3 regions of the Rhizobium sp. NZLR10 genome follow, and region 3 is predicted to be linked to each of the others. Evidence: predicted binding sites of a transcription regulator. Region 3 holds the regulator's gene; each other region holds the start of a gene.
The links. Region 3 encodes LexA, which represses DNA repair genes until DNA is damaged. Its sites were predicted from a motif close to TGTTCNNNNTGTGTTCNG; they were not measured.

Region 1: the regulator LexA is predicted to act here: its motif matches at 1,554-1,571, upstream of HJB82_RS28235 (glycosyl transferase).
Region 2: the regulator LexA is predicted to act here: its motif matches at 2,362-2,379, upstream of recA (recombinase RecA).

Annotation. Positions count from the first base shown of each region.
Region 1 covers NZ_JABDWE010000024.1:18,351-22,253, forward strand. Annotated here, with positions in the region: gene moaB (molybdenum cofactor biosynthesis protein B) at 1-401, shown strand, start outside; gene HJB82_RS28230 (hypothetical protein) at 484-798, opposite strand; gene HJB82_RS28235 (glycosyl transferase) at 982-1,500, opposite strand; gene HJB82_RS28240 (PA0069 family radical SAM protein) at 1,640-2,797, shown strand; gene HJB82_RS28245 (ribonuclease HII) at 3,044-3,733, shown strand.
Region 2 covers NZ_JABDWE010000021.1:56,461-60,363, reverse strand. Annotated here, with positions in the region: gene alaS (alanine--tRNA ligase) at 1-993, opposite strand, end outside; gene recA (recombinase RecA) at 1,159-2,247, opposite strand; gene HJB82_RS26445 (carbohydrate kinase family protein) at 2,477-3,421, shown strand; gene HJB82_RS26440 (pseudouridine-5'-phosphate glycosidase) at 3,508-3,903, shown strand, end outside.
Region 3 covers NZ_JABDWE010000002.1:217,751-221,653, forward strand. Annotated here, with positions in the region: gene HJB82_RS04285 (ComEC/Rec2 family competence protein) at 1-1,089, shown strand, start outside; gene lexA (transcriptional repressor LexA) at 1,070-1,789, opposite strand; gene HJB82_RS04295 (VOC family protein) at 1,986-2,882, shown strand; gene kdsA (3-deoxy-8-phosphooctulonate synthase) at 2,879-3,724, shown strand; gene eno (phosphopyruvate hydratase) at 3,866-3,903, shown strand, end outside.

The DNA of each region.
Region 1 (3,903 bases), on a different contig from region 3:
TCGTGCCTGACGATCGGGAGAAAATTGCAGCCCGGGTGAAGGCCTGGACCGAACGGGACGAGATCGACGTCGTCATCACCACCGGCGGCACCGGCTTCACCGGCCGCGATGTGACGCCTGAGGCGCTGGAACCTTTGTTCGAAAAGCGCATGGACGGCTTTTCCGCCATCTTCCACCGCATCTCCTATGAGAAGATCGGCACGGCGACGATCCAGTCGCGCGCTACGGCAGGCGTTGCCAACGCCACCTTCATCTTCGCGCTGCCGGGCTCGCCCGGCGCCTGCCGGGATGCCTGGGACGGCATTTTGAAAGGGCAGCTCGACTACCGCAGCGCGCCGTGCAATTTCGTCGAAATCATGCCGCGTCTGGACGAGCATTTGAAACGCGGCGCGGCGAAATAATGCATGTCGCCCGGGAGTGTGCCGCGGTTCCGGGATACCGACATTCATAAAACAACTAAAGCGGGCCGCGCTTTTGAATTCGCTATATGGCAAGGCCCGGCAAAGCGGGCATCGTTTCCCAGCTGTCACCCGACAGCAGGATGCAGCTGATGCCATGAACATCCGTGACGACGAGCGTCCAGGTTCCGCTTTCGGCGGCATAGACCTCGAGAACGGCGTTCTGGTTGACCAGGCCGACTGCCGTCAGCTTTTCAGCGAAGTTCCTGTCGAGGAAATTGACGACGTCGGATCGGCCTGCGCAACTGAGCATCGTCTGCGATGCTGCCGAATGCGGATGCGCGATCATCAATGTCGGCAATATGACGGCCAGCAGGCCGTAGACCATACCGTGTGCCATGACGCACCTCCTTTCGCCGGGACCCCGGCAGAAGAGGAGATTTTCGCTGACCTGTTCTGCCGTCCACCGGCATTCCATGGCCATCCGTTGCGAAGCGAGGCGCTTCGGCGGCGCCATCGACGAATTATAGCGCAAAATTCCATTGGGCGCCATCTTTGCGCGATGACGGGAGGAGCGCGAATATTACCGCGCGGCTCTGGCGACCCAGGAGGGAATCAGTTCGCTCGCGAGCTTGCGTGGCTTCTGACCCTTGGCGAACTCAGCAAGGCGCATGCCGCTATGGGCAGCGGCGAGCGCCTGTTTCTTCGGCATCAGCAAACCAAGCTCCAGCGGCGGCACGGCGCGGCCGAGGCGGCGGAGGAACGGGCGCCGGTAGCCACGCGAGGCGGTGAAACGCGCCGGCAGCTTGTTCAGCGCGACATATTCGGCGATCTCGTCGATCCAGCCGGCCTGGGGTCTGGCGCCCGGCTCGACGAAAAGCAGCCATTCGCCGCGGGCCGAGCGGACGATGTCCTTGATATCCCACTGCGAATGAAAACGGCAGCCGGCGGCGTCGGCGAGCCGCGAGGTGCCGTCGCGCGAGCCGTGATCGAGCACGACCACATCGCTGACGAGCCCCTCCACCGCGCCTGCCACCAATACCGATAGGGTCTGCGCCAGCTCAGATTCCTGATCCTGACATTCGAGAACAACCGTCAACATTGCCTATTCATAATGCGCCGCACAAAATTTTGCCAGCGGCGTTTTCCGCATTTTGTTCTTGCATTGTTCTTGTTTTGCGGATAGGAATTTAATCATCAAAACGGGCGGGAGCGATGGCTTTCCGTCACGGGAGAATCCGATGAGAGAGCAGTCCCTGGCAGGGCAGGCCGCATTCGCGCCTGCCAACACAGCAGATATTGCCGATGCGATGATGGTGTCTTCCGGCCTGCGGATCGAGGTCGATCGGCGGCGCGGGCGTGGGGCGGGACTGAACCCGACCGGGCGGTTCGAGGCGCTGCAGCGGGAAACCTTCGATGACGGGTGGCAGACGCTGGAAGAGCTTCCGCCGTTCAAGACCGACGTGCAGATCGAGAAACCCCGCACGGCCATCACCCGCAACGAATCGCCGGATATTCCCTTCGACCGATCGATCAATCCCTATCGTGGCTGCGAACATGGCTGCATCTATTGTTTCGCGCGGCCGACACATGCCTATATGGGGCTCTCGGCGGGGCTCGATTTCGAGACGAAGCTCTTTGCCAAGCCGGATGCGGCAAAACTGCTGGAGCGGGAACTCGCCAAACCGGGTTATAAGGTGCGGGCGATCGCGATCGGCACCAATACCGACCCCTATCAGCCGATCGAGAAGGAGTGGCGCGTCATGCGCGGCATTCTTGAGGTCTTGAACAAGGCGAACCATCCGGTATCGATCGTCACCAAGTCGGCGATGATCCTGAGGGATCTCGATATTCTGCAGGATATGGCGGCGAAGAACCTGGTGCGCGTCGGCATCTCCGTGACCACGCTCGACCGCAAGCTTGCCCGGACGATGGAGCCGCGCGCCGCCACGCCGCCGCGCCGGCTGGAGACCATTCACACGCTGTCGGAAGCAGGCATCCAGACGGCTGTGATGGCCGCCCCGCTGATCCCGGCGCTGAACGATCACGAGCTGGAACGCATCCTCGAATCGGCCAAGGCTGCCGGCGCAGCCGAGGCGAGTTATGTCATCCTGAGGCTGCCGCTCGAGGTCAGCCCGCTGTTTCGCGACTGGCTGCTGCAGCACTACCCCGATCGTTACCGGCATGTGATGTCGCTGGTGCGCTCGATGCGCGGCGGCAAGGATTATGATGCCGAATTCGGCAAACGTATGAAGGGCGCCGGTCCCTATGCCTGGCAGATCGCCCGGCGCTTTGAAATGGCGGCAAGACGTTTCGGCCTGACGCGACGCGGCATGCCATTGCGCGACGACCTGTTCGTGCCGCCTGATGGTAGCGGCGTGCAACTGTCACTGCTGTAACCGTTTGTTTTACGCAATTCTGGGCAACAGCGCTTCGCGCTTTGCCCCGGGGAAAACCGCAAGGCACTTTTCCTGCAATTGCTTGAAGCTTGCGCATCGGCCCATCGAGAAACCGCCCTGTTTTCGAGCTCCGAGCGCAATTCCCGCGGATGGGCCTGACCGCCACCATCCGCCGGACCCGGTCCCCGACCGCCGCCCTGATCGGGGACTTGCGGGCAATCGGGTTGGCGTGCGAGGTTCAGCCGCATGAAACCTCGCACGCCACCCGATTCTCCGCTGCTTTTCCAAGCGGTTCCGCTGGTGCCGGATTTCCGGCTGGAGCTCAAAGCCCGCAAGGCCGGCCACTGGCCGGTCGCCGGCGCCGACGAGGCAGGCCGCGGGCCGCTGGCCGGGCCGGTCGTCGCAGCCGCCGTCATCCTCGATCCGAAGCGCATCCCTGAGGGTCTGAACGATTCCAAGCAGCTTTCGGCGCAACGGCGCGAGGAGTTGTTCGTGCAGATCCTGGCGACCGCCACCGTCTCCATCGCCTCCTCCAGCTCGACCCGCATCGACGAGACCGATATCCGCAAGGCGAGCCTCGACGCCATGCGCCGCGCTATCTGCGGCCTCGCCATTCCGGCAAGCTACGTGCTGACCGACGGGCTAGACGTGCCGCCCGGCCTCGATTGCCCCGGGCAGGCTGTGGTCAAGGGTGATGCCCGTTCAGTCTCGATCGCTGCCGCCTCGATCGTCGCCAAGGTAACGCGCGACCGGATGATGGCCCGGGTCCATCGGGTGTTTCCGGACTACGGCTTTGCCGCCCATGTGGGATACGGCACGGCGCAGCACCGCGCCGGTATCGAAAAACATGGCCCGTGCTCCCTGCACCGGATGAGTTTTCGGCCGCTGCGCAAGGTCGAGGATGGTCCTGAGATGGACGAGCTGATTTCCGAATAGGCCTGATCAAAAGAAAAGACCTTGGCCTCCGGACTGTCGAGCGCTTGCCCCTCATCCACTGCCGGCACCTCTCCCCGCTCGCGGAGCGAAGGGACAAGCCGCACCCGCTTCCTTAACCTCAAAGCCGCGTTTGGCACGTTCCCTCGCCTCGTTTACTGGTAGAGAGTTAG
Region 2 (3,903 bases), on a different contig from region 3:
CTCCTGCACCAGCGTCGGCAGCAGCTTGTACATCAGAGGCTCGCGGGCACCGAGCAGTTCGGCATGGCGCATGGCGCGGCGCATGATGCGGCGAAGCACATAGCCGCGACCTTCATTCGACGGCAGCACGCCATCGGCGATCAGGAAAGCCGAGGAGCGCAAGTGGTCGGCGATGACGCGATGGCTGGCGCTCCCCTCCGCCTTGACGCCCATCGTCTCTTCGATAGTACCGATCAGCGTGCGGAACAGGTCCGTGTCAAAGACGCTCTGGACGCCCTGCAGAATGCAGGCCATGCGCTCCAGACCCAAGCCGGTATCGATCGACGGACGCGGCAGCGGGTTGCGAACGCCAGGCTCCGTCTGCTCGAACTGCATGAAAACGAGGTTCCAGAACTCCAGGAACCGGTCGCCATCTTCTTCCGGCGAACCGGGAGGGCCTCCCCAGACGTTCTCGCCTTGGTCAATGAAGATTTCCGAGCAGGGGCCGCAGGGGCCGGTATCGCCCATCTGCCAGAAATTGTCAGAGGTGGGGATGCGGATGATCTTGTCGTCGGAGAAGCCGGCAATCTTCTTCCACAGCGTCGCAGCTTCTTCGTCTTCGGAATAGACAGTCACCAGCAGGCGATGTTTCGGCAGATCGAAACCTTCGGTAACCAGCTTCCAGGCAAGCTCGATCGCATTCTCTTTGAAATAGTCGCCAAACGAGAAGTTGCCGAGCATTTCAAAAAAGGTCAGGTGCCGGGCCGTATAACCAACATTGTCGAGGTCGTTATGCTTGCCGCCGGCGCGCACGCATTTCTGCGACGTTGTCGCAGTCGAATAAGGGCGCTTCTCAAGGCCGGTGAAGACGTTCTTGAACTGCACCATACCGGCATTGGTGAACATCAGCGTCGGGTCGTTGCGCGGCACGAGCGGGCTCGACGAGACGATCTCATGACCGTTCTTCTTGAAATAGTCGAGGAATGTCGACCGGATATCGTTCACACCGCTCATGCTATGCCCTTCAATGCTGCCCGAGGCAGGTAAATCTAAATCCATCGGCTTTTAACGTTCGCCTCCGCCACTGTCCAGCAGACAAACAAAACCGGCCGCATTCTGATCAGGGAATGCAGCCGGTTTGGATTTTCTAAAGGACTGGCAGAAAAACTGATCGCGAGATCACATCTCAGCGGCAGCATCACTGTCATCGGGATCCGGTCCGCCGTTCTGCAGGAAGCGGTCGGCGATCAGGCCGGCATTCTGGCGCAGCGACAGCTCGATTTCGCGAGCGAGATCCGGATTGTCGCGCAGGAAGGTCTTGGCGTTTTCGCGGCCTTGGCCGAGACGCTGGCTGTTATAGGAGAACCAGGCACCCGACTTCTCGACGATGCCGGCCTTGACACCGAGATCGACCAATTCGCCGGTCTTGGAAACGCCCTCGCCATACATGATGTCGAACTCGACCTGCTTGAAGGGCGGCGCCATCTTGTTCTTGACGACCTTCACGCGGGTCTGGTTGCCGATCACCTCTTCGCGCTCCTTGACCGCGCCGATGCGGCGGATGTCGAGGCGCACGGAGGCATAGAACTTCAGCGCATTGCCGCCGGTCGTCGTTTCCGGCGAACCGAACATGACGCCGATCTTCATGCGGATCTGGTTGATGAAGATCACCATGGTGTTCGACTTGGAAATCGAAGCGGTGAGCTTGCGCAGCGCCTGGCTCATCAGGCGCGCCTGCAGGCCGGGTAGGCTGTCGCCCATCTCGCCTTCGATTTCGGCGCGCGGCGTCAGTGCAGCGACCGAGTCGATGACAAGAACGTCGACGGCGCCGGAGCGCACCAGCGTATCGGTGATTTCGAGCGCCTGCTCACCGGTATCGGGCTGCGAGATCAGAAGGTTCTGCAGATCGACGCCAAGCTTGCGGGCATAGACGGGATCGAGCGCATGTTCGGCATCGACGAAGGCGCAGATGCCGCCCTTCTTCTGCGCTTCGGCAATGGTCTGCAGTGCAAGCGTTGTCTTACCCGAGCTTTCCGGCCCGTAAATTTCGATGATGCGGCCCCTCGGCAGACCACCGACGCCAAGTGCAATATCGAGGCCAAGCGAGCCGGTCGAGATCGTCTCGATCTCGACAACATTCTCGTTGGAGCCGAGTTTCATGATCGAGCCCTTGCCGAACGACCGCTCTATCTGTGAGAGTGCCGCTTCAAGCGCCTTGCTTTTGTCCACCGATTTGTCCTCTACCAGCCGCAATGAATTCTGAGACATCCGATCCACCTTTAGGTTATTGAAGCCGCCCAAGCAATGTTGAGTTTGTACCCTGTTTGTTCCATTCTCGCAATAGGCGATCAAACAATTGAAAGAAAAAGGTAAAACGGCCCGTGTTCTATTTTTGTTTTATCGATGCAAAGCAACGGCTTAGACCTGAAATGCCAACACGCGCCCATCAGAATGCATCGCATCGATTCGCTTTTTCGGCATTGGGAGAGCGACTGAAATGAACAGAAAGATTCTCGTTCTCGGTGGTGCCCATATCGATAGACGCGGCCGCATCTTGGGCGAGACGGCGCCTGGCGCCAGCAATCCCGGGACCTGGTTCGAAGAGCCGGGCGGCGGCGGCTTCAATGCGGCGCGCAATCTCGCAAGGCTTGGTTTTCAGGTGACGATGATCTCGCCGCGCGGCGGCGATCCGATGGGCGAGATGGTCGGCGAAGCCGCCGATTTCGCCGGCATCGACGACCGGCCTTTCGTCTTCCTCGACCGCAAGACGCCGAGCTATACGGCGATCATTGAGAAGGACGGCAATCTGGTGATCGCCCTTGCCGACATGGATCTCTACCGCTTCTTCGTGCCGCGGCGTCTCTCCATCCGCTGGGTGCGCGAGGCCTTCGCCGTCCATGATCTCATTCTTTTCGACGCCAACCTGCCGGAGGAGACGATCGCGGCGATCGTTGCCAAGGCGCAGTCCCTGGCAAAGCCGGTCGCAGCGATCGCCATTTCGCCCGCAAAGGTCGTCAGGCTGAAACCCTGTATCGGGGATATCGACTACCTGTTCCTGAACGAGGCCGAGGCCGCCGCCCTTGCCGGGCAACAGCCGGAAGACGCTGCCGGCTGGCCGCCGCTTCTGAACGCGATCGGCATCAGGAACGCCGTCGTCACCCGCGGCCGCCGCGAGCTCGTCGCTCTTTGCGAGGGCCGCGCCGTGACGCTGCAGCCGCCGATCGCCGACACTGTCGCCGATGTCACCGGTGCCGGCGATTCTCTTGCAGCCGGCACGCTCGCCGCCTTGATGGACGGCCTGCCGCTCGAGGAGGCCGTCCGCCACGGCACCGCGGCCGCCACGCTGACCGTGCAGTCGCGGCACGCCGTCAACGAAAATCTGACGCCGGATCTCTTGAATGCGGCGCTTGCCCTTGTTCCCAAGGTCAGAATTCTGCATTGAAACGACGAAATTAAATAGTTGAGTGTGATCGCGTCCGAAACCGCTGAGACTTTCGGCATCATGCTCCATCGACGACAGGACAAATCATGACCAAGCCCATCTCGCCTCTTCTGCCGATCGCCTATTCGAAAGAGGTCGCCAGCGCCAAGCAGCGCGGCGCGCCGTTGGTGGCACTGGAATCGACGATCATCACCCACGGCATGCCCTATCCCGGGAATATCGAGATGGCCCGCAGCGTCGAGACGATCATTCGCGAACAGGGTGCCGTCCCGGCAACGATCGCCGTCATTCACGGCACGCTGCATGTCGGCCTTGAAGCCGGCGAACTGGAGCAGCTTGCCAAGGCGACCGAAGTGATGAAGGTGTCGCGCGCCGATCTCGCCTTCGCGATCGCTGAGCGCCGCACCGGCGCTACCACAGTCGCCGCGACGATGATTGCCGCCGCCCGCGCCGGCATCCGGGTTTTTGCCACAGGCGGCATC
Region 3 (3,903 bases):
GAAAACGCCTTGCTGAAACTGCCGGTCTTCCGACCGGTCGTTGCCGTCGCCGGCTTCTTCGGCGGCGTCTTCCTGACCTCGCTGATCGGCGGTTTTTCCACGGCGCTGTTTTCGATCGAACATTTTCATCGCCTGACCGCTTACGGGCTGCCGGCAAATCTCGCGACGATGCCGATCATCTCCTTCATCGTCATGCCGGCCGGGCTGCTGGCGATGTTGCTCATGCCGTTCGGTCTGGACGTTCCGCTCTGGAAGGTGGTCGGCCTCGGCCTCGACCTGGTGATTGCGGTCGCCAAAACGGTGTCCGGTTGGGGCGGTGATATCGGCATCGGCCGCTTGCCGGCTTGGTATTTCGCTGTCGCCGTGGCCGGCTTTCTGCTGCTGACGCTGCTGCGCACCCGGCTGCGCCATATCGGCACATCGATTATCGCCGTCTCTACGCTCGGCGTGCTGCTTCTGCCGCTTCCCCGGGCGCCGGATCTGGTGATTTCGGAGGATGGCAGTCTCGTCGCAGTGGTCGCGGCTGCGGCAATCGCTTCCAACCGCGAAAACCCGCCGGATTTCATCTTCGATCAGTGGCAGAGAGCACTTGTCCTGCCGACGCATTTCCCGCCGAAAATGCTGGATGGTCCCGCTGTCCCGCCGGAGGGAGACGACCGCCGCGTCAGGCTTTCCCGCGATCAGCAGAATGAAGCGAGGGCGGCGATGCGGGCGGCTGTCGCCGGTGGTGAAGCAAACCGCTTTTCCTGCGTCAAAAAGGCCTGGTGCACATCAAGGCTCGGCAATGGTCATGTGGTTGCCGTCATCGACAACGCTGCCTATCTCGGTCCGGCTTGCGACGCGGCGGATATCGTCGTGACGTCGGTCCGCCTGCGGTTCAACAGCTGCCGATCAGGAGCGACGCTCTTTACCGGTGAGACGCTGCGCAGGACTGGCTCCGTCGAGCTGCGCTTCGCCGATGCCGGCCTGGAGGTCGTGACCGCATTCGAAACCCTGTCGCGCCCATGGAAGCGCCATCGCGCCTATGACTGGCGCAGCAACAGTTTTGCCGAATCCGGCCTCTCCAATGTCAGTGATAGCGGCGAATGAGGCCGACGAGCTTGCCCTGCACCTTGACGCGGTCCGGCCCGAAAATCCGGGTCTCATAAGCCGGATTGGCAGCCTCCAGCGCGATCGAGGCGCCCTTGCGGCGGAAACGTTTGAGCGTCGCTTCTTCGTCATCGACCAGGGCAACGACAATGTCGCCGGGACTTGCGGTGCTGCCGTTGCGGATGATTACCGTGTCGCCGTCGAAGATGCCGGCGTCGATCATCGAATCGCCCTTGACCTCCAGCGCATAATGTTCGCCGGAGCCGAGCATGTCTGCGGGAACGACGATGTCGTGGGTGTTATTCTGGATCGCCGAGATCGGAACGCCGGCAGCGATCCGGCCCATGACCGGCACGGAGACGGAGTTGCCGTTATCGGCGACCGGTTTTGCAGGAGCGGGGGCGGCGACCGGCTGCGGCTTGCCGAGGCTGCCCTCGATGACGCTTGGCGAAAAGCCGCGCCGGGGCTGGATGCTCGGGCTGTAGGCCTCCGGAAGCTTGATGACCTCGAGCGCCCGGGCGCGGTTCGGTAGGCGGCGAATGAAGCCACGCTCTTCAAGCGCTGTGATCAAACGATGAATGCCGGATTTCGAGGCCAGATCCAGGGCATCCTTCATTTCGTCGAAAGAGGGCGGAATGCCGGATTCCTTCATGCGCTCATGAATGAAAAGCAGGAGCTCCTGTTGTTTGCGCGTGAGCATCGACGTGTGACCCCTTGATTGAAACAAATCCAGAACAGAACACTATATGTTCCATATGTGTTCCGCAAGTAGCTAAATTTCCGTAAAACTTGCCGCCAACTCGTTGAGTTTTTTATTTTCATTCGCCGGATTGGCGCACATGTCTTGCATTGAAGGTGGCGCTGTCGCACCCTCTTGCGTTTCAGGGAGGGATATCATGAACGAGCACTCGGCCAAACCGCACCCGCTGGATCATGTCGTGCTGCCCGTTGTCAATATCGACCTGGCGCGCGAAAGGCTCGGCAAGCTTGGCTTCACCGTTGCCGCCGATGCCCGCCATCCCTTCGGAACGGAGAATGCCTGCGTCTTCTTTGCCGACAAGACCTATCTGGAGCCGCTCGGTATCGCCAGCCGCGAGGAGAGCGAGGCATCGGCGCGGCAAGGCAATGTCTTCACCGCCCGCAATCGGGCCTTCCGCTTCCGCTGTGGCGAGGAGGGGCTTTCGGCGGTGGCGTTCGGCACCGGGGATGCCGGCCGCGCTCATCGGAGCTTCGTCGGCAGCGGATCGAGCGCCGGCGACATGCTGCAGTTCAGCCGGCCGATGAAAATGCCGGACGGTTCCGAGACCATGGCCGGCTTCAAGCTGGCCTTTGCCGCTGAGTTGCGCGCGCCGGATTTCTTCCTCTTCTGTGTTGAGCGCATCAATCCTCTGCCGGCCGATCGCGGTGCGCTAGAGACGCATGCCAATGGCGTCACCGGCATTGCCGAGATCGCGCTTTGCGCGCCGGACCCCTCTGCATTCGCCGCCTTCGTCAGCCTTGCAACGGCGCAATCGGCCGTCGAGAAAACCGGTTTCGGCGTTAATATCGCGGCGCCGAATGCGAAAATCAGCCTGATGACGCCGGAAGGGCTGGAGGCCTATTTCGAGATCGCCGTCGCATCCGCCGACCGCGGCCTGCGCGGCCGGGCTATCCTCTTTGCCGTCACCGATCTTGCCGTGACAGAAGCGCATTTGGCTGCTAACGGAGTGACCTACACGCGCAAGAACAATCGCATTCTGGTGAAGCCCGCGCCCGGGCAGGGCACGCTCTTCGCCTTCGAGGAAACACGATGAGCACTGATACGAATTCCGAAGTCAGGATCGGCGAGGGCGCAGGCCAGGTCACATTTTCCAATACCGGCCGCCTGTCGCTGATTGCCGGCCCTTGCCAGATGGAGAGCCGCGACCACGCCTTCATGGTTGCCGGCACACTGAAGGAGCTTTGCGCCAAACTCGGCATCGGTCTCGTCTACAAGAGCTCCTTCGATAAGGCAAACCGCACCTCGCTCTCTGCCGAACGCGGCATCGGGCTTGAAAAGGGCATGCAGATCTTCGCCGACCTGAAGAAGGAGTTCGGTTTTCCCGTCCTGACCGACGTCCACACCGCCGAGCAATGCGCCGCGGTGGCAAAAGTGGTCGATGTCCTGCAGATCCCGGCTTTCCTCTGCCGCCAGACCGACCTTCTGATCGCCGCCGCCGAGACCGGCCGCGCCGTCAATGTCAAGAAGGGCCAGTTCCTCGCTCCCTGGGATATGAAAAACGTCCTGAAGAAGCTCAATGCCAGCGGCAATCCGAACGTGCTGCTGTGCGAACGCGGCGCCTCCTTCGGTTATAACACTTTGGTCTCCGACATGCGCTCGCTGCCGATCATGGCGTCGATGGGCGCGCCGGTTGTTTTCGATGCAACGCATTCCGTGGCGCAGCCGGGCGGGCAGGGCGATTCCTCCGGTGGTCAGCGGGAATTTGTGGAAACGCTGGCGCGCGCAGCGGTGGCGACCGGTATCGCCGGCGTGTTCGTCGAAACCCATCAGGACCCCGACAACGCACCGTCCGACGGCCCGAACATGGTCTATCTCAAAGACATGCCGCGGCTTTTGGAAAAGCTGCTCGCCTTCGATGCTGTCGCCAAGGGCTGACAGTCAAAAGCCTGACATGTTCGTGCTATAGCGACGTTCAGACATGCAGGTCGAGGGTGTCGCAATGCGCCATTGTAATTTGCACGCCTTCGATTATGACAGGCTTCGAACGATTGATCACCCACCGAGCAGGAAGAACCCATGACTGCAATCACCGATATCATCGCCCGCGAGATTCT